3 regions of the Tatumella terrea genome follow, and region 2 is predicted to be linked to each of the others. Evidence: predicted binding sites of a transcription regulator. Region 2 holds the regulator's gene; each other region holds the start of a gene.

Region 1 (8,368 bases), on a different contig from region 2:
CGGTAAGGACAGAAAGAACTGCCGGAACAAAAACGTGGCCGTGGCCGATGCCATCATCGGCAATATCAACCCGTTATAGCTGTTGAGCATATGCAGCTGTGACACCACTTCCACGGTCGGGAAGATGCGGACTTCGACAGGTAACATCAGCGTGATAAAGATCATCCAGAAAAAGAACTGACGCAGCGGAAAACGAAACCAGACCAGCGCAAACGCAGAGATGATCGAAATGGAAATTTTACCGACCGTGATACCTAACGCCATAATCATACTGTTGAGTAACATATGGCCAATAGGCGGGCTACCGGAACTGACGCCCTGCGTCCAGATGGTGTGAATGTTTTGCCAGAGATGGCTGCCGGGCAGCAACGATATCGGGGATTGGAAGACCTCATGGTTATCCAGGCTGGCAGCAACCACCGCGATATAAACAGGGAACAGAATGGTCAGAATACCCAGCCATAACATGATGTGACTGAAGATATCGAGACCACGACGATTTTCTATCATTGGTAGCGCACCTTACGTTCAATATACCGGAACTGAACGACCGTCAGCAGAATGACAATCACCATTAACACCACCGACTGAGCCGCCGAGGCACTCAGGTCCAGCCCCGTGAAACCTTCACGATAAATTTTATAAATCAGGGTCGTGGTGGACTGCACCGGACCGCCCTGGGTCGCCGCATCAATCACCGGGAAAGTATCAAAGAAGGCATAGACCAGATTGACGACCAGCAGGAAGAAACTTACCGGGGTGATCAATGGCAAAGAAAGATTGATAAACCGGCGTACCGGCCCGGCGCCGTCCAGCGCTGCGGCTTCGACTAAAGAACGGGGAATCGCCTGTAATGCTGCGAAGAAAAACAGAAAGTTATAGCTTAACTGCTGCCAGACTGATGCCAGGACAACCAGAACCATCGCCTGACCACTATTTTGTGCATGATTCCAGTTATAGCCCATCCATTGCAGCGCATGGCTTAGCACCCCCATGCCGGGGTTAAACAGGAACATCCAGAGTACGGCCGCTATCGCCGGCGAGACGGCATAGGGCAGCAGCAGTAACATCTGATAAAACTTCTTCAGGCGCAGAACATGATCTACCAGCGCTGCAAATAGCAGTGAAATGACCAGGCCTATCCCCGTCACCAGACCGCTGAAAATGATCGTCGTACGGAAGGAGTCCAGGTAATACGGATCCCGGAACAGTTCATAAAAGTTTTCAAGCCCGACAAAGCGGGAAGAAAATCCGAAGGGATCCAGATTTTCAAGTGAATACCATAGCGCTTCACTGGCCGGCCAGATGAAGAAAATCAGCGTGACCGCCAGCTGTGGCAGCAGCAACAGGTAAGGCAGAACGCGCTGATGAAATACGGGGCGGGAAGATGACATAATCGAAGACCTCAGGCGGTAAGACGATAAAAGCTACCCTCCCGGGCCCGCCTGACGGTGAGGCCTGAGAGGGTATCGCTGATACCGGGGTTACTGAACCTGCTGGCGGAAACGTTCCAGCAGCAGATTTCCACGTTTAACCGCGTTATCCAGCGCAACTTTCGGGGTTTCTTTGCCCGTCCAGACGCTTTCCAGCTCTTCATCAATGACCGTACGGATTTGCGGCATATTGCCAAGACGTAAGCCTTTAGTGAAAGGCAGAGGCGGCTTATTCAGCATCTGTTTCATGGCAATATCTTCGCCCGGATTCTGTTTATAGAATCCCTGCTGGCGGGTCAGGTCATAAGCCGCCTCTGTGGCGGGCAGATAACCGGTTTTCTGATGCCATTCTGCCGCAATCGCAGGCTCGGCCAGGAACTTCATGAATTCGGCCACGCCCTTATACGTCTGAGCGCTCTGACCGCGCATCACCCACAGGCTGGCTCCGCCGATCATGGCATTCTGCGGGGCTTTTTTGTCTGTTGCATCGTAAGGCAGCATGCCGACACCAAAGTTAAATTTGGCGTACTGGCGAATATCGGCCAGAGAGGCAGACGAAGCGGTCGTCATACCACATTCACCACTATAGAATTTCGCGGTAGATTCATCCTTACGACCGTAATAGGTGAACGTCCCGGCTTTATTCATCTGTTCCAGCATTTCAATATGACGGATCTGCTCCGGTCCGTTAAACACCAGTTTTGCGTCGGTGCCATCAAAGCCATTATTCTCTGTAGCGAAAGGCAGACCGTGCCAGGCGCTGAACTCTTCAAGCTGGATCCAGCCCTGCCATCCACTCGCATAGCCACAATTCATTCCGGACTTACGTAATGCCGCTGCATCTGTTTCCAGTTCCTGCCAGGTCACCGGCGGCTTTTCAGGATCCAGACCCGCTTTTTTGAAAGCATCTTTGTTGTAATAGAGCACCGGGGTTGAACTGTTGAACGGTTCCGAGAGGAGTTGCCCGGTTTTCGCCTCGGAATAATAGCCGGCAATGGTCGGTACAAACTGCTTTTCGTCAAACGGGATCCCGGCATCTTTGAACACCTGATAAACCGGTTTAATGGCGTGGGAGGCCATCATGGTTGCGGTGCCGACTTCATACACCTGTAATATGGCCGGCGCATTTCCGCCACGCACGGCCGCAATGCCTGCCGCCAGACTTTGTTCATAATTCCCTTTATAGACAGGGACAATTTTATAGTCAGGATGTTGCTGGTTAAAACGCTGAGCCAGGGAGTTGACTTCTGTCCCCAGCCCGCCGTCCATGGAGTGCCAGAAAGGTATTTCAGTGACTGCAAATGCATTACTACTCAGGCCGGAGGCCAGTAACAACCCTGCTGCATAGTGACGTATTTTTATTGCTGACATAGTTTTATCCTGTGGCATTAACTGTCCGCTAAGAGATTCGCGAGCTAAAATGACACGGGAAAATGACAGAAAAATTAATTAAAGATGTCAGTTATATGACTAAAGAATGACAGGACTCCCGGCAGAACGGGGAATCTGTTAAACATCAGGCTCGATCAATTGCGCTGCCCCGGCTACCAGACAATAAAAAAGGGCGGCCACCAGGCCACCCTTCTGTAAAATTATCCGGATCAGGCTTCGATAGCCACCCGCAATTTTTTCATGGCATTCTTTTCCAGCTGGCGAACACGCTCTGCGGAAACACCATACTGATCGGCCAGTTCCTGCAACGTTGTTTTGCTGTCTTCATCCAGCCAGCGGGCACGGATGATATTCTGGCTACGCTCATCCAGACCCTGCATCGCATCGCTCAACTTATCAGCCGCATGCGCTTCCCAGTTATCTTCTTCAATGCCGTCAGCAAAGTCAGACGCTTTATCCTGCAGATACAGCATAGGGGCCATCGATTTCCCTTCGCTGCTTTCGTCATCCGGCGTCGGATCAAATGTCATATCCTGGGCAGCCATCCGTGATTCCATTTCACGGACATCTTTGCTGCTGACGCCCAGTTCACGGGCAACCATTTCGACTTCATCCTGATTAAACCAGCCGAGGCGCTGTTTAGTCTTACGCAGGTTAAAGAACAGTTTACGCTGAGCTTTCGTGGTGGCCACTTTCACGATACGCCAGTTGCGCAGCACGTATTCGTGGATTTCTGCTTTGATCCAGTGGACTGCGAAGGAAACCAGACGCACACCCACTTCCGGATTAAAACGGCGTACCGCTTTCATCAGGCCGATATTACCTTCCTGAATAAGATCCGCCTGAGGCAGGCCATAACCTGCATAATTACGAGCAATATGAACCACAAAGCGCAGATGTGACAGGATCAGCTTTTTCGCTGCATCCAGATCGCCCTGGTAATGCAGCCGTTCAGCCAGCGCTTTTTCCTCGTCGGCTGTCAGCATCGGGCAGCCGTTCGCGGCCCGGATATATGCATCCAGATTACCCAGAGGAGCAATAGCTAAAGCATGCATTTCTTTGGTCATTCAAACCCTCTCAGAATTATTGAAAAATATTGCCTGATCCTTACCACAACCGGCGTCTTTATTATGTCAGCCATGTCTAAAGATCGAAAGCAATGCGTGCTATTAATCAGTAAGACACTAAAGTTATCCACAGGTTCATTCTTTAATGTGAATAGTTCTGACGGGACACCGGAGGTACAGCGGGGAAATTATCCTCTGCTCCCCGACACATGGCAACAGAGGATAAGTATAGCAAAAAAACATTTCTCCGGATTACTGGGGTGTAAAACGGCGTAAATGTTGTGCCGTCGCAAGCCAGGCGGCAATCCAGCCGACAATGGCCGACACCAGCAGCAGCAGCAGGGCCTCGTCGAATGAAAATCCTTTCAAATCAAAGGACGTACTGAAGACACTCGCCACATGAGACACAACCGATTCAAGGCGGAACACCAGGATCTCGGAGAGGATCAGCGAAACAACGGCGCCGGACAAGCCCAGCATGGCACCGCCATAAACAAAGGGTCGTAAGATAAAACCATCCGTCGCACCGAGAAGTTTCTGTACGTTGATGGTATCTCTGCGGGCAAAGATACTGAGCCTGACGCTATTACCGATGACGAGGAACACCGCCACCACCATCAGTAACCCAATCATCAGTGCCACCTGACCGACCAGACCCGTTAAGGCGGATAATCTGGCAAACCAGCTATCATCCATACGTACCTGGTCAATACCACTCACTTTCGCCACCCGATCACGCAATGTATTCATGGTGTCTGAATTCTGGAAGTTGAGTTTTGGCGTAATGATCGCCACCGCCGGCAGGGGGTTCTGCTCCAGCATATCCATTGCGCCGCCGAATCCGGACCAGTTACGGAACTCGTTCAGGGCTTCTTCGCGACTCAGATAATCAACATGTTCCACACCGTCGGTCTGTTTCAGCTGATTAATCACATTCTGCGCAGCATCATCATCCAGTGTTTTCGACAAATAGACCGTCAGCTGCGGCGCCGGGTACCATTCGTTCGCCGCCTGGTCGACGTTCTTCCACACGATATAACACACACTCGGCAGCGTCAGTGAGATAGCAATAACCGTGACCGTCAACAGGGTGGCCAATGGCTGGCGTAACATATCGGACAACATTCCGCGCCAGGCATAGTGCCATTGTTCCTGCCAGCCACCGCGCAGTGCTTTCTCTTTCGACACCCGTTTAGGTTTTGGCTTCGCCCGGGGCCGGGCGGCCGCGGCCGGTGCTTTTTTAACCCGGCGGTTTACCTGATTACCCTTGCCAAACTTCATGCCACTCCCCCATGTAATCGTCCCTGACTGAGGGTCATAACACGATAATTCCTACGGGAAATAAGAGACATATCATGAGTTGCCATCAGGACAGTGACACCGACGCGATTAAATTCTTCAAATAAGCGCAGTATATCTTCCGATAATGCGTGATCGAGGTTACCGGTCGGTTCATCCGCCAGCAATAATGCCGGTTTATTGACAACGGCTCTGGCAATACCGACACGTTGTTGTTCACCCCCGGAGAGCTGAATCGGGAAACTCTTCGCTTTATCAAGCAGGCCAACTTTATCCAGAGCCGCAGAGACCCTGCGGCGAATATCTTCACCGCTGGCACCGGAGATAATTAACGGGATAGCAATGTTGTCATACACGGTTCTGTCCATTAGCAGATGGTGATCCTGGAAGATCATGCCAATCTGACGGCGCAGAAACGGCACCTCGCTGTTGCGTAAACGCGTTATATTATGTCCGCTAAACCAGATTTGTCCGGCACTGGGGCGCTCGATCCCGCAGATAAGCTTGAGTAAGGTACTCTTACCTGCCCCGGAATGACCGGTCAGAAACGCCATTTCTCCCTGACGCAGATGAAAATCTACGCCCTGAAGCGCCTGGCGTCCTCCCAGATATGCTTTACTGACCTCTTCAAAGCGAATCATCCAAATTAGTCCTCTCGGGCAAACAATGCCTCTATAAAATCGCCGGCCTTAAATGGCCGTAAATCATCGATGCTTTCTCCGACACCGATGAATCGGATAGGAATACCGAACTGGTCTGCCACAGAGAAGATCACTCCCCCTTTCGCTGTACCGTCCAGCTTAGTCAGTGTAATACCGGTCAGGCCTACCGCTTCATGGAATAACTTAGTCTGGCTGACGGCGTTCTGCCCTGTGCTGGCATCAATGGTCAGCATCACTTCATGCGGAGCACTGTCATCCAGTTTACTCATCACACGAGTGATCTTTTTCAGCTCTTCCATCAGGTGCGATTTATTCTGTAACCGGCCTGCGGTATCCGCAATCAGGACATCAATACCACGGGATTTAGCGGCCTGAATGGCATCAAAAATCACCGATGCTGAATCCGCACCGGTATGCTGGGATACGACCGGAATGTTGTTACGCTGTCCCCAGACTTCCAGCTGCTCTACCGCGGCGGCACGGAAAGTATCCCCGGCGGCCAGCATGACCGATTTTCCTTCCGACTGATACTGACGAGCCAGCTTACCGATAGTGGTAGTTTTACCCACACCATTGACACCGACCATCAGAATAACAAACGGTGTTTTTCCTTCAATATCCAGCGGTTGCTCGACCTTATCCAGAATAGCAGACATTTCCTGCTTCAGAATGCCATACAGCGCTTCAGCATCGCGCAGCTGTTTACGGCTTGCCTGAGCGGTGAGGTTACTGATAATTTTACGGGTAGTATCAACGCCAACGTCGGCGATAAGTAGTTGTTCTTCAAGCTCTTCGAACAGGTCGTCGTCGATTTTTTTTCCGCGGAACAACCCGATAAAACCGGTACCGAGGTTCTGTCGTGTTTTGACCAGACTGCGTTTTAAACGGGCAAAGAAACCTTCACGGGCAGGTCGTTCCTGCTCGGTAATAATGCCTGTTTCTGCAACGGTCTCTTCACTCTCTTCCGGACTAATCTTAGACGATTCCGCCGGGGTTTCCGGCACGTCTTCGATCAGTTCCGGCTGTTCAACGAGTTGCCCGTCGTTAGTTTCCGTCGCCGGCGGAATGTCAGGGGCGGCTTCCGGGGTCGGCTGTTCGGCTTCCACGCGTTCAATCGCCGGAGTGGTAATACTCTGAGTGACCGGCGCTACCGACTGCGGTTGTTCAATAATGGTACCCGGTAATTCCGGTTCTACCGGCTCAGACAGTGCCGCTTTATCGGCGTCAGAGATCAGCGGTTTGCTTTCCGGCACCTCTGCCCTGTCAGGTTCTGTCTCGTGAACGGCCTTAGTCTCATCAGGCGCTGCGTCATGCACCCGGGGCTCGTCTACCGCCTCAGGCAGGGAAAGCGTTGCCTCCGCAGGCTCCCCGGCCACAGGTTTCGGTGTGCTCTCATCCTCCCCGGCTGCCTCTTCCTTTGCCGGGAGGTCCGGTACGTGTTCAGGTTCTGCAGGGACGCCTGGTTCAGCGGTCACATCCGCTGTTTCTTTTTGTTGTTCTTCAGGCTCTGCATTTTTCTCTTCATCACGACCAAAGCCCAGCCAGGAGAAAAAGCCCCGTTTTTTTTCTTTTGCCATTATGCAGCAACACTCCTTTCGGCCCGAACCAGGAAGATGAACCCCTTCCGTACAGAGATATTCGGGACTTCTGTTTAATTTATCAAATACCTGCCAGTTTTATGCTGCCGTCAGGTATCGCGAACGCATGGTCTGATAGTCTATCATTTTCCAGGCATTGCATTACAGCACCCTTTTTTACCGTTTCTTATCACGCCAGTGCCCGCTAAACTAAGCCACAAATTATGAAGAGTTGTGATGAATATGAATAAACATTCCCGGGGGCCGGCAAGTGCCGGACAGGTACGCATTATTGGCGGACAATGGCGCGGCAGAAAACTGCCGGTGCGGGTCAGTGCCGGGCTTCGCCCGACGACCGATCGGGTTCGGGAGACACTGTTTAACTGGCTGGCCCCGGAGATGGCACAGGCACGTTGTCTGGATTGTTTTGCAGGCAGTGGCGCTCTGGGTATTGAAGCCCTCTCCCGTTATGCCAGCCACGTCACATTGCTGGAACTGGATCCTGCCGTCGCCCGACAGCTAACCTCCAATCTGCAGACCCTTAAAACGACACAGGGTCATGTGGTTCAGGGCAATACATTACAATGGCTGAACAGCCCCGGAGAGCCGTACGATATCGTCTTCGTGGATCCGCCCTTCCGTAAGGGCCTGCTGAGTGACACCCTCACTCTGCTGGAAAGTAAAGGCTGGCTGTCCGCAGAAGCCATGATTTATATCGAATGCGAGACCGAACATGCGCCCCCTGAGGTGCCTGCCAGCTGGCGACTGCACCGTGAAAAAGTCGCAGGGCAGGTGGCTTACCGGCTATATCAACGTTGCGTTTCTGACAGGCAAGGAGAATAAATATGTGGGTCATTGGCGGACGTATCCTGATGGTTTTCGTCTGGCTTTTTTTGCTGATGAATATTGTTCATCCCGCACCGAAGCCTCTGAAGTAT
Region 2 (8,368 bases):
CGGCGGACCTGTTGTTCCCGGGCTTCTGTCTCCTGCAGATACTGTTGCAGCCGTGGCATCTCAGTGAGTTTCAGCGTCAGCCCCTCGGCCAGGCACAGCGACTGCCATTGTGCCTCAGACTCCGCCAGTGCCGCCGTCAGGGTGGAGATCTCCTCCGTCATTTGCCCGTGCTGCTGCCGGGCCTGGGCCAGTTGTTCTTTACGCTGAACACCTTGCTCCTGAAGTTCGGCCACCCGTTTATCCTGCGCGAGTTTCAGTTGCTGATTTTCGGCGGGCTGCAGTTGTTTATATTCCGCGACCGACGGATGCTCACAGGAGCCACACAGTGGGCAGGGGTGTCCGGCCTCAAGGGTCTCGCGCAATGTCGCAAGATCGGTGATCCTCGCCTCCAGTTCACAAAGAGTGATCAGCGCCTGCAGTTGTTTTCGTTCAGTCTGGAACAGCTCACGAAACTGTGTCAGCGACTGTTCATCGGCAGCGATCTTTTGCTGCAGCGCGGTTGCCAGAGGATGCAGCTTGTTCAGCTGAAGCTGTAACGGCTCAGCTTTGGTGGCCAGTAACAGCAGTTGCTGCTGACGGGCGCGGCGGGATTGTGCATCCTCCAGTGCCTGACGTAATGAGTCGCTGCTATGTGCATTTTCCAGGGACTGTTGCTGCTGCGTCAGATGTTCAAGTTTTGTGACGGCGGCCGCTTCTGCCTGCTGGAGGGGCGGAAGATGGTCGTTCAGGCCGTTCAGTACCTGTGCCTGCTGGCTGAGTTCCTGTTGCTGCTGCGTCATGCGCTCATGCAGTGTCCGGGCCGTCAGCGTATGCTGCTGCCATTGAGTCAGTCTCTCGCGCCACAGGGGCAGGGCAGGGCCCCACTCTGCCAGGCTCATATACTGCTGACGCCAGCTCAGCCACTGTTCACGCTGACCGTTCAGTTGTTGCAATTGCTGCTCAGTCTGAGTGACGGACTGACGGGTATCTGCCTGTTGCTGCTGCTGTTCGTTCAGTTGTTTCAGATACCGGGTCAGTTGCTGTTCTTCGCTGGCGATCGTGTGGTCCAGCGGGATCACCTGTTCACTGAGCAGGGTCTCCAGTTGCTGCTGCTGCATCTGTTGATGGCGATAGCCTTGTTCAGCGGTCTGCCACCGTTCGTGGGCCTGCCGGTATCCGGACTCTGTTTGTTTCAGGCGTTCGGCCGACAGGGCCTGTTCGGTGACCAGTGCCTGCTGTGACTGCCGGCGGCTCTGTAACTGCTGCCACTGCGGTCTGATTTTTTCCGCCGGCTCACTGCGCTGCAGACGCAGGCGACGGGGTTCTGCCTCTACCAGACGCTCCCGGGTCTCCCGGTGCGCCTGTTCACGTTGCCGGTGCTGCTCTGTGAGTTGCCGGGTCTGGTTCAGCCAGTGCAGGGCCTGCTCATGACGGGTCACTGCCTGCTGCAGTTGCTGTTCTGTGGTTTGCAGTCCCTGTTGCCGGTCCAGGATCTGCTGGCGGGCTACCTCATCCAGTAAGACCACCCCTGATAATCCGGCCCGCAATGTGTCGAGTTGCTGCCGTAAGGCTTTATGTTGTTCAAACACACTGCGGGAGATCTGCCCGTAGATTTCGGTGCCGGTCAGTTCTTCCAGCAGCTCAGCCCGTTCGCCCGGCGGGGCATTCAGGAAAGCCGCGAACTGCCCCTGCGAGAGCATCATCGAGCGGGTAAATCGCTGGAAATTGAGCCCGGAGAGCTGTTCGGTGTAGCGCAGCTTATCCTGAAGTTTATCCGCAACAATCACGTTATCCGCACAGCGTGCCAGTTCTGCCCGCGGGGGCTGCAGTTTACCGTCCGGCTGGTTGCGGGCACGGTTCTGGCTCCAGAACGCCCGCCAGGCTTCGCCGCGAATTTCAAATTCGACTTCGGCAAGGCAGTCGCTGCAACCGCGGCTCATCAGTGCATTCTGCGACTGACTGATATTCGGCAGTCTTGGGGTCTGGTGATAGAGTGCCAGGCAGATAGCATCGAGCAGGGTAGTTTTCCCCGCCCCGGTATCTCCGGTGATGGCAAACAGTCCGTTACCGGCAAAGGGTTCACGCCGGAAATCAATAAACCATTCCCCACGCAGGGCATTCAGGTTTTTAAACCGCAATGTCAGTATTTTCATTCACTCTCCGTGCCGGTATCCCGGACCTGTTCCAGGGTCTGAAGAAACAGCGTCAGGAGTCGCTGCTGTTCTTCTTCCGGTAACGCTTCTTCACGACTCAGACGACGCAGAAACACCTCTTCAGCGGTCAGCTCGCTCAGGGTTTCATTATTTTCGCAGTCGATACCGCGGGCCGCGCCCGTCCGGCTGCGTCGTAACAGCAGGACTTCCGCCGGGCGGCCTTCCGTCAGTGTTTCTATCCGTTGCTGCAGGTCACTGAGGTACTCCTGCTGCGTGACTTCGATATCCAGCCAGACCGGGGTGCCGTCTGCCAGCGGCGTCAGTGACGCCAGTTGCTGTTCGATGTCTGCCAGTGACCCTTTCAGCGTTTTCAGTGGCTGAACGCAGGGCACGGGTAACGGGGTGATGACCGGGGCGGATTGCGGGCTGAACTCCACCAGACATACGCTCTTCTCCGTGGCGGACTCATCAAAACTGAGTGCGATGGGTGAGCCGCTGTAACGGATATGGGGCTGACCGCCGACCTGTTGCGGACGGTGGATATGGCCTAAAGCGATATAATCCGCGGGCGGAAAGGCGGAAGCCGGGAAAGCATCCAGGGTACCGATATAAATATCACGCACCGAATCGCTTTTACTGACCCCCAGGGCCGTCAGGTGCCCGGTCGCGATGATCGGCAGCGCCGGAGACCCCAGGGTTTCGCGCAGCCGCAGGGCGGCCTGATAACAGTGCCGGTAATGGCCGGCAATCGCCTGCAGCAGATTTTGCTGTTTTTGCTGACTGTCCAGACCGGCCTGACTGAGCTGGATATCACGCGGACGTAAATACGGGATCGCACAGACAATGGCGGCAGGGCGATCCTGAGCATCGTTCAGAACCACCAGTTGATCATCGACGTCAGGGCTGGCGCTGGCGATCACCCGTGTATTCAGACAGGCCAGCAGTGCCCGTGACTCGTTCAGCACCGCCACTGAATCATGATTACCGGCCAGGATCACCAACTGGCATCCGGTTTTTTGCAGCTCAACAATAAACTGGTTATACATCTCCCTGGCATAACTGGGCGGGGATCCGGTATCAAAAATATCTCCGGCTACTATCAGGGCATTAACCTGATGCAGAGTGATCTGCGAGAGAAGCCAGTCAAGGAAAGCCTGATGTTCCTTCGCCCGGCTCCGGGAATAAAAAAACTGGCCCAGGTGCCAGTCCGAGGTATGGATAATTTTCATAATGCTCCCGAGAGTGCCTGCTGCCCGCAGTATACCTGCAGACGGTGCAGGGATAAAAAAGTATCTTTCTGCGGGTGTCAGGCGGGGTCGTCAGTAAAGATATCCCTGACATTCCTTCATAAATCTGTCATAAAACTGTCTCATAATGTGCCGCGTATACCGGAAGAATCCGGAAATATCCTCTGGAGAAACAATGGCTAAACGCATTCTTGTCGTGGAAGATGAAGCTCCAATCCGTGAAATGTTATGTTTTGTGCTGGAGCAGAATGGTTACCATCCCATCGAGGCTGAAGATTATGACAGCGCGGTGAAGCATCTGATTGAACCCTGGCCCGATCTGATCCTGCTTGACTGGATGCTGCCGGGAGGCACGGGTGTTCAGCTGATCAAATATATGAAAAAAGAAGCGATGACCCGGGATATCCCGGTCGTGATGCTGACAGCGCGTGGGGAAGAAGAAGATCGGGTGCGCGGTCTGGATGCGGGAGCTGATGACTATATTACCAAGCCCTTTTCTCCCCGGGAACTGATTGCCAGGATCAAGGCCGTGATCCGTCGTATCTCACCGATGGCCGATGATGAACTCATCGATATTCAGGGCCTGACCTTAGACCCGACCTCCCACCGGGTGATGGCCGGCGAAACCCCGCTGGATATGGGGCCAACCGAATATAAACTCCTGCATTTCTTTATGACCCATCCTGAGCGTGTTTACAGTCGCGAGCAATTACTGAATCATGTCTGGGGAACCAACGTCTACGTGGAAGACAGAACAGTGGATGTGCATATCCGCCGTTTACGTAAAGCGCTTGAAGTCAGTGGTTATGAACGTATGGTTCAGACTGTCCGGGGCACCGGTTACCGGTTTTCTGCCCGTTTCTGATAGGAGTGTGACTTTTGCTGGACAAACTTTCGTGGCGTACCTTGCTGTCAGAATTTCTGCTGGTCTGCCTCGCCGGGGGGATTGCCGGGCTGGTGAGTGGTCATCCGGGCTTGTGTCTGTTTCTGGCGGTTGCTTTATTACTGTTCTGGCATTTTTTCCAACTGATGCGGCTGTCCCACTGGTTATGGGTGGATAAAAGTATGACCCCGCCGACCGGCAAGGGGAGCTGGGAACCGTTATTTCACGGTCTGTACCTTATGCAGGCGCGCAACCGGCATCGGCGTCGTGAACTGAGAAGCCTGATCAAACGTTTCCGCAGTGGGGCCGAGTCGCTGCCGGATGCGTTAGTGCTGACTACCGAAGAGGGGAATATCTTCTGGTGCAACGGTCTGGCTCAGCAATATCTGGGACTGCGCTGGCCGGAGGATAACGGGCAAAATATCCTGAATTTACTGCGTTACCCCGAATTCAGCCGCTATTTACAGACCGCCGATTTCGATAAACCACTGACGCAATTACTGAATAATGGTCATCATATGGAGTTCAGAATTGTACCTTATACCGAAGGCCAATGGATGATCAGCGCGCGGGATATGACACAGATGCGTCAGCTGGAAAATATGCGCAGCCACTTTTTTGCCAATGTCAGCCATGAATTACGTACCCCGTTGACGGTTATCCAGGGGTATCTGGAGATGATGGAAGACGACCAGATGAATGCGCCGTTGCGGATGAAAGCGGTAGGCACCATGCAGGAACAGTCACGGCGAATGGAAGGGCTTATCCGACAGCTTATGACCCTGACCCGGATAGAAGCCGCCCCGGCCATGAATACCCGGGAGATTGTCGATGTTCCGGGGATGCTGTCGATGCTGCAACAGGAAGCTGACAGTCTGAAGCATCCGGGACAGGTGGTCAGTTTCTCGGTGGACAGCGATCTGCGGGTATCCGGCAATGATGAACAGTTGCGCAGTGCGATCTCTAACCTGGTTTACAATGCGCTCAGCCACACGCCTGAAAATACACGTATTGATATCGCCTGGCAGCGGGACGCACAGGGGGCTCTCTTCTCAGTGACCGATAACGGTCCGGGGATTGCCGCCGAGCATATTCCTCATCTGACCGAACGCTTTTACCGGGTGGATAAGGCCCGCTCCCGGCAAACCGGCGGCAGCGGCCTGGGCCTGGCGATAGTCAAGCATGCGCTGGGGCATCACGGCAGCCGGCTGTCGGTCACCAGCATCCCCGGAAAAGCCACCTGTTTCAGTTTTCAGCTTCCCTCGCGGCTGATTGTCGCTAAAGAGAACGCTGCGGAGACACTCACCTCCTGAAGTCTTTCCAGGGGCGCAGTGTCTGTGCCCCGTTCCTTCCGGCAAGGCCGTTCCCGCGGATAATGAAGTTTCCTGAAGTCAATAATGAGAAAAATTCATCTATACTGAAATTTCATCAGTTGATGAGGAATTTTCCTCATGTCATGCTACAGAAAGACATTTAGCCGTCCGGATGGCTTTTTATGACCAGTCGCCGGAACGATAGCGGACCCGGAGAATAATAATGCAAAGAGAACACGCCCCATTTCGTGCAGAAACTGTAGGTAGCTTTTTACGTCCTGCCTCCATTAAACAGGCTCGTTCAGAATTTGCTAACGGCACGCTGAGCGCAGAAGAACTCAGAAAAATTGAAGATGCCGCTATCCTGGATGTGGTAGAGAAACAACGCGCAGCCGGATTACAGGTCGTTACCGACGGTGAATTTCGTCGTGCCTGGTGGCATTTTGACTTTTTTGAAGGACTGGAAGGGGTGGAGCCTTTCGAAGCGGCTCACGGTATCCGTTTTAACGGGGTAGAAACCAAAGCCCGTGGGGTGCGTGTGACCGGCAAACTGGGATTCAAAGACCACCCGATGCTGGAAGATTTCCGTTACCTGCAGAGTATTGCCGGTGATGCCGTGGCTAAAATGACCATCCCCAGCCCGAGCGTGCTGCATTTCCGTGGCGGACGGGAATATATCGATGAAACGGTCTACCCGGATCTGAATGACTATTTTGATGATCTGGCCGCCACATGGCGCGAGGCTATCCACGCCTTCTATCAGGCCGGATGCCGTTATCTGCAGCTCGATGATACGGTCTGGGCCTATTTATGTTCCGAAGACCAGAAAGCGCAGGTCAGGGCCCGTGGTGATAATCCGGATACGCTGGCAGAAACTTATGCCAGAGTCCTGAACCAGGCGCTGATCGGTAAACCGTCTGATCTCACCGTCGGCTTACATGTGTGTCGCGGAAATTTCCGTTCTACCTGGATTTCCGAAGGGGGCTACGAGCCGGTGGCCGAAATTTTATTTGGTCAGGTGAATGTCGATGCCTTCTTCCTGGAATATGACAATGAGCGTTCCGGAGGCTTTGAACCGCTGCGTTTTATCCGCCCCGGACATCAACAGGCGGTGCTGGGTCTGATCACGACTAAAAACGGGACGCCGGAGGATCCTGCACAGGTGAAAGCCCGCATTGCAGAAGCCTCGGAGTTCCTCAGCCCGGAACAGCTCTGTCTGAGCCCGCAGTGTGGTTTTGCCTCGACCGAGGAAGGGAATAGTATTACCGAAGACGAACAATGGCAGAAGATCCGCAGTGTGGTCGCGATTGCCGGAGAAGTCTGGTAACGATGGCCTGACCCTGTCAGAAAAGGCGCGGATCCCGCGCCTTTTCGTTGTCCGTCATATGAAAAATGTATATATCCTTATGCTCCGGACAAATAATAAACACATCATCCCCGCCTGCCTGCAGCAAACACCCTCATATCCACTGCTTTTCAGAATAAATATGACATATCCTACTGGTTTGACGATCCGTTATTGCCTTTCTTCCCTATAAAAGTTTTACTTATGACCGTTATCATCAAATCCTCTGGTGAAAAATAATAAACCGAATATTTCGCTGTTTTCAGTCCGGCGCCCGGCAGGGTGTCAGTATCGGGTGAAAAATTATTCGTGGATGGATGATAACCAAACCCAACTTCCTGCTTCTGTCAGCACATGATGTGCAGAGTGATTTATGACTAAACGTTTAACTACTAAAGATATCCTTGCGCTGGGCTTTATGACTTTTGCCCTGTTTGTCGGCGCCGGCAATATAATCTTCCCGCCGATGGTGGGTGTTCAGGCCGGGGAACATGTCTGGACGGCGGCCGGTGGCTTCCTGATCACCGCGGTCGGACTTCCGGTGCTGACGGTGATTGCCCTGGCACGCGTCGGGGGTGGCATTGATGCCCTCAGCTCGCCCATCGGTAAAGCGGCGGGGCTGGTGCTGGCGACAGTCTGTTACCTGGCCGTCGGTCCGCTGTTTGCGACCCCGCGTACCGCCACCGTTTCCTTTGAAATTGGCATTGCGCCACTGGCCGGCGAAGGGGCGATGCCCTTATTCATCTACAGCCTGATCTATTTTGCGCTGGTCATTCTGATTTCCCTCTATCCGGGTAAACTGCTGGACACGGTAGGGCATTTCCTGGCGCCGCTGAAAATTGTGGCACTGGCTATCCTCGGCGTTGCGGCATTACTCTGGCCGGCGGGCGCTGAGATTCCGGCGGTAGATGTTTATCAGACGGCAGCATTTTCGAACGGCTTTGTTAACGGTTATCTGACCATGGACACCCTCGGTGCGCTGGTCTTCGGGATTGTTATCGTCAATGCGGCACGTTCACGCGGCATTGAAGACTCCGGACTGTTGACCCGCTATACCATGCTGGCAGGAATTATTGCCGGTATCGGTCTGACGCTGGTTTATCTGGCGCTGTTCCGCCTCGGGTCCGGCAGTGGTCAGCTGGTACCGGCCGGTGCTAACGGTGCGACTATCCTGCATGCGTATGTACAACATACTTTCGGCGGGGCAGGCAGCCTGTTCCTCGGTGCGTTGATCTTTGTTGCCTGTATGGTGACGGCGGTCGGACTGACCTGTGCCTGTGCTGAGTTTTTTGCACAGCTGCTGCCACTTTCCTACCGTGCACTGGTATTCATTCTGGGCGGCTTTTCGATGCTGGTCTCCAACCTGGGACTGAGCCATCTGATCCAGTTATCCATTCCGGTACTGACCGCCATTTACCCGCCGTGTATTGTGCTGGTGGTATTGAGCT
Region 3 (8,368 bases), on a different contig from region 2:
GGACACTGCGGTACGCATACGATCCCCGGGCCAGACGGCGTGCACATTATGGATACCGACAGCATCAGCCGTGCGGATCACCGCGGAAACGTTATGGGGCTTATGCACCTGTTCCATGCATACCGTCAGGTCATGCTGGCGGCGGGCCAGCATTTCCGATATCCGGGAAAAACGTTGGTCATTCATGTGATCAGTTACGGTTCCGGTGTACTTTAATCACATCCGGCATCACACGGATTTTGCGCATGATATCCGCCAGATGAATACGGTCATGGACCGTGAGACGCATAAAGGCAGTATATACACGGCCATCACGCTCCTCGGTATTCAGGCTCTGAATATTGGAATGACAGGTATTGATCGCGGCGGTCAGGTTCGCCAGGGCGCCCTGATGATTGAGCATATCCACTTTAATTTCTGTCACAAAGTCCTGCCCGGTCTCTTTATCCCATTCGACCGGCATAAACTTCTCTGCTTCTTTCTGGTAACCCCGGATATTACGGCAGGATTCATGATGCACCACCAGCCCCTTTCCGGGACTGACATGCGCCACAATCGGGTCACCAGGGATCGGCCGGCAACATTTTGCGAAGGTGATCAGCACACCGTCAGCCCCTTTAATCGGCAGCTTATGTTTCTTGCTGGTCGCCTGAGGCAGATGTTCTGTCGGCTCACCCGGCAGTAAATTCTTCGCCACTACCACGCTCATCGCATTACCCAGGCCAATTTCTGCCAGCAGATCATCCAGAGACGCCAGTTTCATCCGTTCCAGTTCATGGCGGATATTTTCCTGCGGAACTTCGGCCAGCTTTTTACTGCCGCCCAGCGCATGGCTAAGCAGACGGCGGCCGAGACTGACGGACTCTTCGCGTTTCAGGTTTTTCAGTAACTGGCGGATTTTAGCCCTGGCTTTCGAGCTGACCACAAAGTTGAGCCAGGCGGCATTCGGCCGGGCACCGGGGGCGGTAATGATTTCGATGGTCTGTCCGCTGGACAGGGACTGCGATAACGGATAAGGCTGTCGGTCCACCCTGGCACCCACACAGGCATGGCCGATATCCGTATGGACGGCATAGGCGAAATCGACCGGTGTCGCGCCAGCCGGCAGTTCGACAATACGGCCTTCCGGCGTAAATACGTAGATTTCGTCAGGAAACAGATCGGATTTCACGCTTTCGATGAATTCGAAGGAGTTCCCTGCACTTTGCTGCAGTTCAAGCAGACTTTGTAACCAACGCTGGGCACGAACCTGGGCGGTGGTGGACCCACTCTCGCCATGTTCCTTATAGGCCCAGTGTGCGGCAACCCCCATCTCTGCCATCTGATCCATATCTTCGGTACGGATCTGTACTTCCACAGGGACACCGTGTGGCCCAATCATGGACGTATGGAGAGACTGATAGCCGTTGGCTTTGGGGATCGCAATATAATCTTTTACCCTGCCCGGGCGAGGCTTATACAGGCTGTGCATTTGCCCGAGAACACGGTAGCAGGTATCGACATCCTTCACGATCACGCGGAAGGCATAGATATCCATAATTGAGTGAAAACGCTGCTCTTTGAGATGCATTTTCTGATAGATAGAGTAGAGATGTTTCTCACGGCCGCTGACACGGCAGGGGATCCCGGACTCCTGCAACCGGCCATCGATTTCGGCCAGTATTTTCTGGATCATCTCTTTACGGTTACCGCGGGCCGCTTTCACCACCTCTTTGATCACCCGGTAACGGTTAGGATAGAGCGCTTCAAACCCCAGCTCTTCCAGTTCCGTTTTCAGATGATGGATACCCAGCCGGTGGGCCAGGGGGCTATAGATTTCCAGCGTTTCCAGCGCGATACGCCGCCGCTTGTCCGGACGAAGCGAACCGAGGGTTCGCATATTGTGTGTCCGGTCTGCCAGCTTGATTAATATGACCCTGATATCCTGTACCATGGCCATAATCATCTTACGGAAGTTTTCTGCCTGAGCCTCTTTCTTATCGCGGAATTTCAGCTTATCCAGCTTGGATACGCCTTCGACAAGTTCTGCGACACTCTGACCAAACAGTTGCTCCATATCCTGGTAAGTTGCCGGGGTATCCTCAATCACATCGTGCAATAACGCGGCCATGAGTGTTTCATGGTCGAGTCGCATTTCAGCCAGAATACAGGCAACAGCGACCGGATGTGTAATGTAAGGTTCACCGCTGGAACGCGTCTGACCCTCATGAGCATCACGGGCAACAAGATAGGCTTGCCTGAGGCGTTTAATCTGATCCTCAGGCAAATATTTTTCAATCAGTTGATTAAGACTTTCAAACAGATACAAGGGCGGCCTGCAACAGTCAGATTAACGACGACCTTCAGCAATCGCGGTCACAGCCTGAAGTTCGGCCGTTTCCTGCTCATGCTGTTCCTGACGATCACGGACATCCAGAATCTGGTTGGTGATCAGCCCTTCTTCGATTTCGCGCAGAGCGATAACCGTGGTTTTATCGTTTTCTTCCGGAACCAGGGCGTCTTTGCCCCCTACCTGCATCTGACGTGCACGACGTGCAGCGACCAATACCAGGTCAAAACGGTTTCCAACTTTTTCTACTGCGTCCTGAACGGTTACGCGTGCCATAAGTGTGCTACTCCACAGATGAAGAAATGACTGGGCATCATACTGAAACCCGGTTCAGTGTGCCAATAATTTGCTGATTAATGCATCATGTCGTGCCGTCTGACGGCGAATACGCAGTCGTTCTGCACGGATAATGGTCTTCAGGTCAGAAAGAGCCAGATCAAAGTCATCATTAACGATCAGATAATCGTACTCTGCGTAATGACTCATTTCATCGACAGCCTTTGCCATGCGCTTTTCGATAATCTCTTCACTGTCCTGACCACGGCCTCTCAGACGCCTGTCCAGCTCGTCTTTTGACGGTGGCAGAACAAAGATGCTGCGGGACTCCGGCATCTGACGGCGGATCTGCTGAGCGCCTTGCCAGTCGATATCGAGAAAGACATCCACGCCGGTCGACAGCACCTGCTCAATCGCTTTACGGGACGTTCCGTAATAGTTACCAAAGACCTCGGCATACTCCAGAAATGCGTTTTCTGCAATCATGGCGCGGAATTCGTCTTTAGAGACGAAATAATAGTGCTCGCCTGCGACTTCGCCCGGTCGGATATCCCGGGTGGTGTGCGAAACGGAGACCTGAGTATCATACAGTGGCTGCGTTTTCAGCAACGCCTGTATCAGGCTGGATTTTCCTGCACCGCTAGGGGCGGAGACAATATAAAGCGTACCTTGGGCCATGGTTATCTTGAATTGAGTAAAGAGCGGGGACAATATTTTCATGATTATACACGCCCCGGCGCTCTGGCGCAGCGTTTGCTTGCATTTAGCCACAGATTTATTTGCGGGGCCGCCGGGTACTCCGTTGTCTGCAGACGGATAACCGGTGGCTTCTTTGTGATAAATCTCCGGTAATACAAGATGTTCTGTGGCACCTCCGTACCAAAAGCGGCATACCAGAAGCCGGAGGTGGGCTTGTGCTCAGGATCATACTTATTATTTGCGGGTTAACGGGGTTATCAGTGATGGCGGCGGACTGCCCGTCATGGACCGCCGCACGGGCGTTAACTGAAGTGACCCGTCTTCAGCAACAGCTCAGACAGTGGGATGATGCTTATTACCGGCAGGGACTGTCACCGGTCAGTGACAGCGACTATGACCGGCTGTCGGAAAAATTGCTGGCCTGGCAGACATGTGCCGGATTACCGCCCTCGCGCGTTATCCCTCGTTGGGCAGCCGGTGGGCGCCAGCCGCATCCCATCGCGCATACCGGCGTTCGTAAGCTGAAAGATAAGCAGGCAGTTTCCCGCTGGATGCAGGGTAAACAATCACTCATAGTACAACCTAAAATAGACGGCGTGGCGGTCACGCTGGTGTACCGGTACGGTAAGTTATCTGCCGTGACCAGTCGCGGGGATGGTATGCAGGGCGAACCCTGGCTTTCCAGAGCGTTAGCGGTTACCTCGGTTCCGCCGGCGATCCCGGCAGAGGCGGAAATCATCGTCCTGCAGGGGGAGATTTTCTTACCCCGCCACCGGCACCGGCGGGCGGTGGAAGGCGGGCTGGGAGACAGAGCCCGGGTTGCGGGACTGATGCGCAGTCAGGAAACCCTTCCTGAGGGACAGCGGCTGGGGATCTTTATCTGGGCCTGGCCGGACGGGCCGCCTTCATTACCGGCCCGCCTTGCACAGCTGTCGCGCTGGGGATTTCCCCTGACGGCGATATGGAGCCGGGAAGTGGCAACGGCAGAGGAGGTCGAACTGTGGCGTGATCGCTGGTTTCGCGGCGAATTACCCTTTACCACGGACGGTATTGTGATCCATTCCCTTCCTGCGGTGTCGCCGCAATGGCGGCCCGGTCATAACCTCTGGTCAGCGGCCTGGAAATATCCGCCCCCTGAAATCAGTACCGCGGTCAGGGAGATCCGTTTTACGGTCGGACGGACAGGCAAGGTGTCCGTCATTGCGGCTCTGCAGCCGGTAATGCTGGACGATAAACTCATCAGCCGCGTCAGCGCGGGGAGTGTCGCGACCTGGCGACGCAGGGATATTCTTGCCGGGGATGAAGTGATTATCGGGCTGGCCGGGCAGGGGGTTCCTGCAATCCGCCGGGTCGTGTGGCGGGTGGCTGAGCGCCATTATCCATCCCCGCCATCAGAGACCACTTTTCATGAGTTTAGCTGTTTCCGGCTGACGGCCGTGTGTCGTGAGCAATTTCTTTCCAGACTGAGCGGGCTGAGTGGTCGTCAGGGGCTGGACCTTCAGGGGATCAGCCGTGGCAGCTGGAAACAGATGCTGTCAGTACCGGCATTCAGTCACCTTTTATCATGGATGTCGTTCACCCCGGCGCAGCTCAGGCAGGCCGGGTTCAGCCCTGAGCGGGCGGCAGCTATTGTCCGCCAATTCCGTCAGACCCGCCAACGGCCGGCGATCCGCTGGCTGCAGGCGCTGGGGGTTCCGGTTCCCCGTCAGGCCGCCGTGCGTTTACATAATGAAGCGCTGTCCGTCCTGTCAGATCGTTCTTTGACCGACTGGCAGTCTCTGCCCGGTATCGGCAGACAGCGGGCCAGGAGGATCACCACACAGCTGCAGGATACCCGGTTCCGCGCGTTACTCACCTTCTTACAGCAGCAGACGGTACCGGTAACGCAGGTAACGTCCGCCGGACCCCCGATGGGCGATGGCTGACGGGCATCCGCCATTTTTTTGTATTCAGGTGTGACAACCCCGGATTTACCGCCGTTTGACGTTTGCGGTCAGGGGGGCCTTCTTTCGGTGGCGCGAAGGGCGTTACAGGACACCTGCCGGGCGTATCGTCCGGGAGCCGGGGCCGCCAACCCCCTGATATCAGCGGTGCGTTACCGTAAAAAAGGGACCGTTGCTGCCTGAAGACGTGTCCGTTTTATTCGTTTCGCCGCCGGCGCTGTGCCGTCCGGTAGCCCTGCGCCGGTCAAAGAGGGGAGGGTTGTCATAAAACTGTCATAATTCGGACATTTTAATGTCATTAAACTGTCCTATTTTGCCTCCTGCAGCATGATTAACCCGTTTAAACTGGCATTGAGCCTGAAAATACACTCCCCCGGAGGGAATATGACACTGATGCATAAGACTGTTGCCCGGGTACTGGCAGCGACATTGTCTCTGAGCGCTGTTTCTGCATTTGCAGCTACCGACTTAACCGGCGCGGGCGGGACATTTCCGGCCCCGGTATATGCCCGCTGGGCTGCAGATTACCAGAAAGCGAATGGTAGTCAGGTGAACTATCAGGGGATTGGTTCTTCCGGTGGTGTGAATCAAATCATTGCCAGAACCGTTGATTTCGGTGCTTCTGACGCACCACTTTCAGATACTGATCTGCAAAAACACGGTCTGTTCCAGTTCCCGACAGTGATCGGGGGTGTGGTTCTGGCGGTCAATCTGCCGGGCGTTAAATCCGGTGAGCTGACGCTGAACGGTGAAACTGTCGGTGATATCTATCTCGGAAAAATCAAAAAATGGAATGACCCGGCTATCGCGAAACTGAACCCGGGCATTCAGTTACCTTCTTCGAATATTAACGTCGTTCGCCGTGCAGACGGGTCAGGGACATCGTTTGTCTTCACAAGCTTCCTGTCCAAAGTAAACAGCGAGTGGAAAGATAAAATCGGTAAAGGGAACACCGTCAACTGGCCGGTCGGACTGGGCGGTAAAGGGAATGATGGCGTTGCCGCTTTCGTCCAGCGTCTGCCGGGGTCCATTGGTTATGTTGAGTATGCGTATGCAAAACAGAATAACCTGACCTATACCAAACTGGTGGATGCAGACGGCAAGGCTATTCTGCCTTCAGAGAAGAGTTTCAGCAACGCGGCGAAAGGCGCTGACTGGAAACAGACGTTTGCTCAGGACCTGACGTATCAGAAAGGCGATGATGCCTGGCCGATTTCATCGACCACCTTTATCCTGGTCTATAAAAAGCAGTCTGACGCCACTAAAGGGTCAGAAGTGTTAAAATTCTTTGACTGGGCCTATAACCACGGGAATAAAACCGCAGAAAGCCTGGATTACGCTACGTTACCGGCCTCTGTTATCGCAGAAATCCGTAGTGCGTGGAAAACCAATATCACTGATGCTAACGGAAAAGCGCTGTACCAGTAAGGCTTAATCCCGTTAACTCATGTGACCCCATGGGCGGCTGATGCCGCCCTGTTAATAGTGAAGCAGAGACTCTTATGGCGGAAAGAAAGCCGACATTTAAAGCCCCCGGGAAACAAGGTGACATTCTCTTCAGCGCACTGGTCAGGCTGGCCGCGCTGGTCGTGTTATTACTCCTGGGCGGTATTATCGTTTCCCTGATCATCTCCTCCTGGCCCAGCATCCACAAATTCGGATTTGCCTTCCTCTGGAATAAAACCTGGGATGCCCCGAACGAGCAGTTCGGTGCGCTGGTACCTATTTACGGGACGGTGGTCACGTCAATAATTGCTCTGCTGATTGCAGTACCGGTCAGTTTCGGTATTGCCCTGTTTCTGACGGAACTGTCCCCGGGCTGGTTGCGCCGTCCTCTGGGCACCGCTATCGAGCTACTGGCGGCGATCCCGAGTATTGTTTACGGCATGTGGGGATTATTTGTTTTTGCCCCTCTGTTTGCCGAATATTTTCAGACGCCGGTCGGTGACCTGTTGTCTTCTGTCCCCTTTATCGGCCAGCTCTTCTCAGGGCCTGCGTTCGGCATCGGCATCCTGGCGGCGGGGGTGATTCTGGCGATTATGATCATCCCTTACATCGCCTCGGTGATGCGTGATGTCTTCGAACAAACCCCGGTGATGATGAAAGAGTCAGCGTATGGACTCGGCTGTACAACCTGGGAAGTGATCTGGAATATCGTACTGCCGTTTACCCGCAACGGGGTGATCGGGGGAGTGATGCTCGGACTCGGACGCGCATTGGGTGAAACCATGGCCGTTACCTTTATTATCGGCAATACCTACCAGCTGGACAGTGCCTCGCTCTATATGCCGGGTAACAGCATTACTTCTGCGCTGGCGAATGAGTTCGCGGAAGCCTCCTCCGGCTTGCATGTGGCCGCATTGATGGAGCTTGGATTGATTCTGTTCTTCATTACTTTTGTGGTGCTGGCGATTTCCAAACTGATGATACTTCGCCTGGCGAAAAGTGAAGGAGGCCGTTCATGACGACGTTGGATTCCGGCGCCCGGGCCGCGCTGGCGGTATCCCGCCGTAAAATGCAGTCACGCCGCAGCCTGAAAAATAAGGTAGCGATCTTTTTTTCACTGCTCACCATGGTTTTTGGTCTGTTCTGGCTGGTATGGATCCTCTGGACGACGGTGTCTCGCGGCGTGGGCGGGCTGTCGCTGGATCTGTTTACCCAGTCGACGCCTCCGCCGAATACTGATGGCGGCGGGCTGGCGAATGCGCTGGCTGGCAGTGGCCTGCTTATCCTGTGGGCGACGGTGATCGGTACCCCGCTGGGGATTCTGGCAGGGATCTATCTGGCCGAATATGGGCGCAAATCACTGCTGGCAGAGGTTATCCGTTTTATCAACGATATCCTGCTGTCAGCGCCTTCCATAGTGATTGGTTTGTTTGTTTACACGCTGGTTGTTGCCCGGATGCATCATTTCTCCGGCTGGGCGGGTGTGCTGGCGCTGGCATTGTTACAGGTGCCGATTGTTATCCGTACCACAGAAAACATGATGAAGCTGGTGCCGGATACGATGCGTGAGGCCGCTTACGCCCTGGGGACGCCGAAGTGGCGGATGATCCTGGCCATTACCCTGAAAGCCTCCGTCTCAGGAATTATCACCGGGGTATTGCTGGCGATAGCCCGT

Evidence for each region. The regulator PhoB, encoded in region 2, activates phosphate uptake and scavenging genes when phosphate is short. The targets are predictions, from matches to a motif close to CTGTCATAAAACTGNCNNAT.
Region 1: ugpB (sn-glycerol-3-phosphate ABC transporter substrate-binding protein UgpB) is a predicted target of PhoB. The motif match lies at 2,887-2,906, and genes of this name have one in related genera.
Region 3: pstS (phosphate ABC transporter substrate-binding protein PstS) is a predicted target of PhoB. The motif match lies at 5,507-5,526, and genes of this name have one in related genera.

The regions. Positions count from the first base shown of each region.
Region 1 covers NZ_BAAAFX010000011.1:135,670-144,037, reverse strand. Annotated here, with positions in the region: gene ugpE (sn-glycerol-3-phosphate ABC transporter permease UgpE) at 1-510, opposite strand, end outside; gene ugpA (sn-glycerol-3-phosphate ABC transporter permease UgpA) at 507-1,394, opposite strand; gene ugpB (sn-glycerol-3-phosphate ABC transporter substrate-binding protein UgpB) at 1,485-2,804, opposite strand; gene rpoH (RNA polymerase sigma factor RpoH) at 3,035-3,892, opposite strand; gene ftsX (permease-like cell division protein FtsX) at 4,145-5,173, opposite strand; gene ftsE (cell division ATP-binding protein FtsE) at 5,170-5,832, opposite strand; gene ftsY (signal recognition particle-docking protein FtsY) at 5,838-7,430, opposite strand; gene rsmD (16S rRNA (guanine(966)-N(2))-methyltransferase) at 7,674-8,273, shown strand; gene ABD035_RS07315 (DUF1145 family protein) at 8,276-8,368, shown strand, end outside.
Region 2 covers NZ_BAAAFX010000013.1:413,044-421,411, forward strand. Annotated here, with positions in the region: gene ABD035_RS10050 (SbcC/MukB-like Walker B domain-containing protein) at 1-2,132, opposite strand, end outside; gene sbcD (exonuclease subunit SbcD) at 2,129-3,361, opposite strand; gene phoB (phosphate response regulator transcription factor PhoB) at 3,555-4,244, shown strand; gene phoR (phosphate regulon sensor histidine kinase PhoR) at 4,259-5,575, shown strand; gene ABD035_RS10070 (cobalamin-independent methionine synthase II family protein) at 5,799-6,902, shown strand; gene brnQ (branched-chain amino acid transport system II carrier protein) at 7,294-8,368, shown strand, end outside.
Region 3 covers NZ_BAAAFX010000011.1:87,398-95,765, forward strand. Annotated here, with positions in the region: gene trmH (tRNA (guanosine(18)-2'-O)-methyltransferase TrmH) at 1-186, opposite strand, end outside; gene spoT (bifunctional GTP diphosphokinase/guanosine-3',5'-bis pyrophosphate 3'-pyrophosphohydrolase) at 191-2,308, opposite strand; gene rpoZ (DNA-directed RNA polymerase subunit omega) at 2,330-2,605, opposite strand; gene gmk (guanylate kinase) at 2,660-3,283, opposite strand; gene ligB (NAD-dependent DNA ligase LigB) at 3,520-5,229, shown strand; gene pstS (phosphate ABC transporter substrate-binding protein PstS) at 5,632-6,675, shown strand; gene pstC (phosphate ABC transporter permease PstC) at 6,750-7,712, shown strand; gene pstA (phosphate ABC transporter permease PstA) at 7,709-8,368, shown strand, end outside.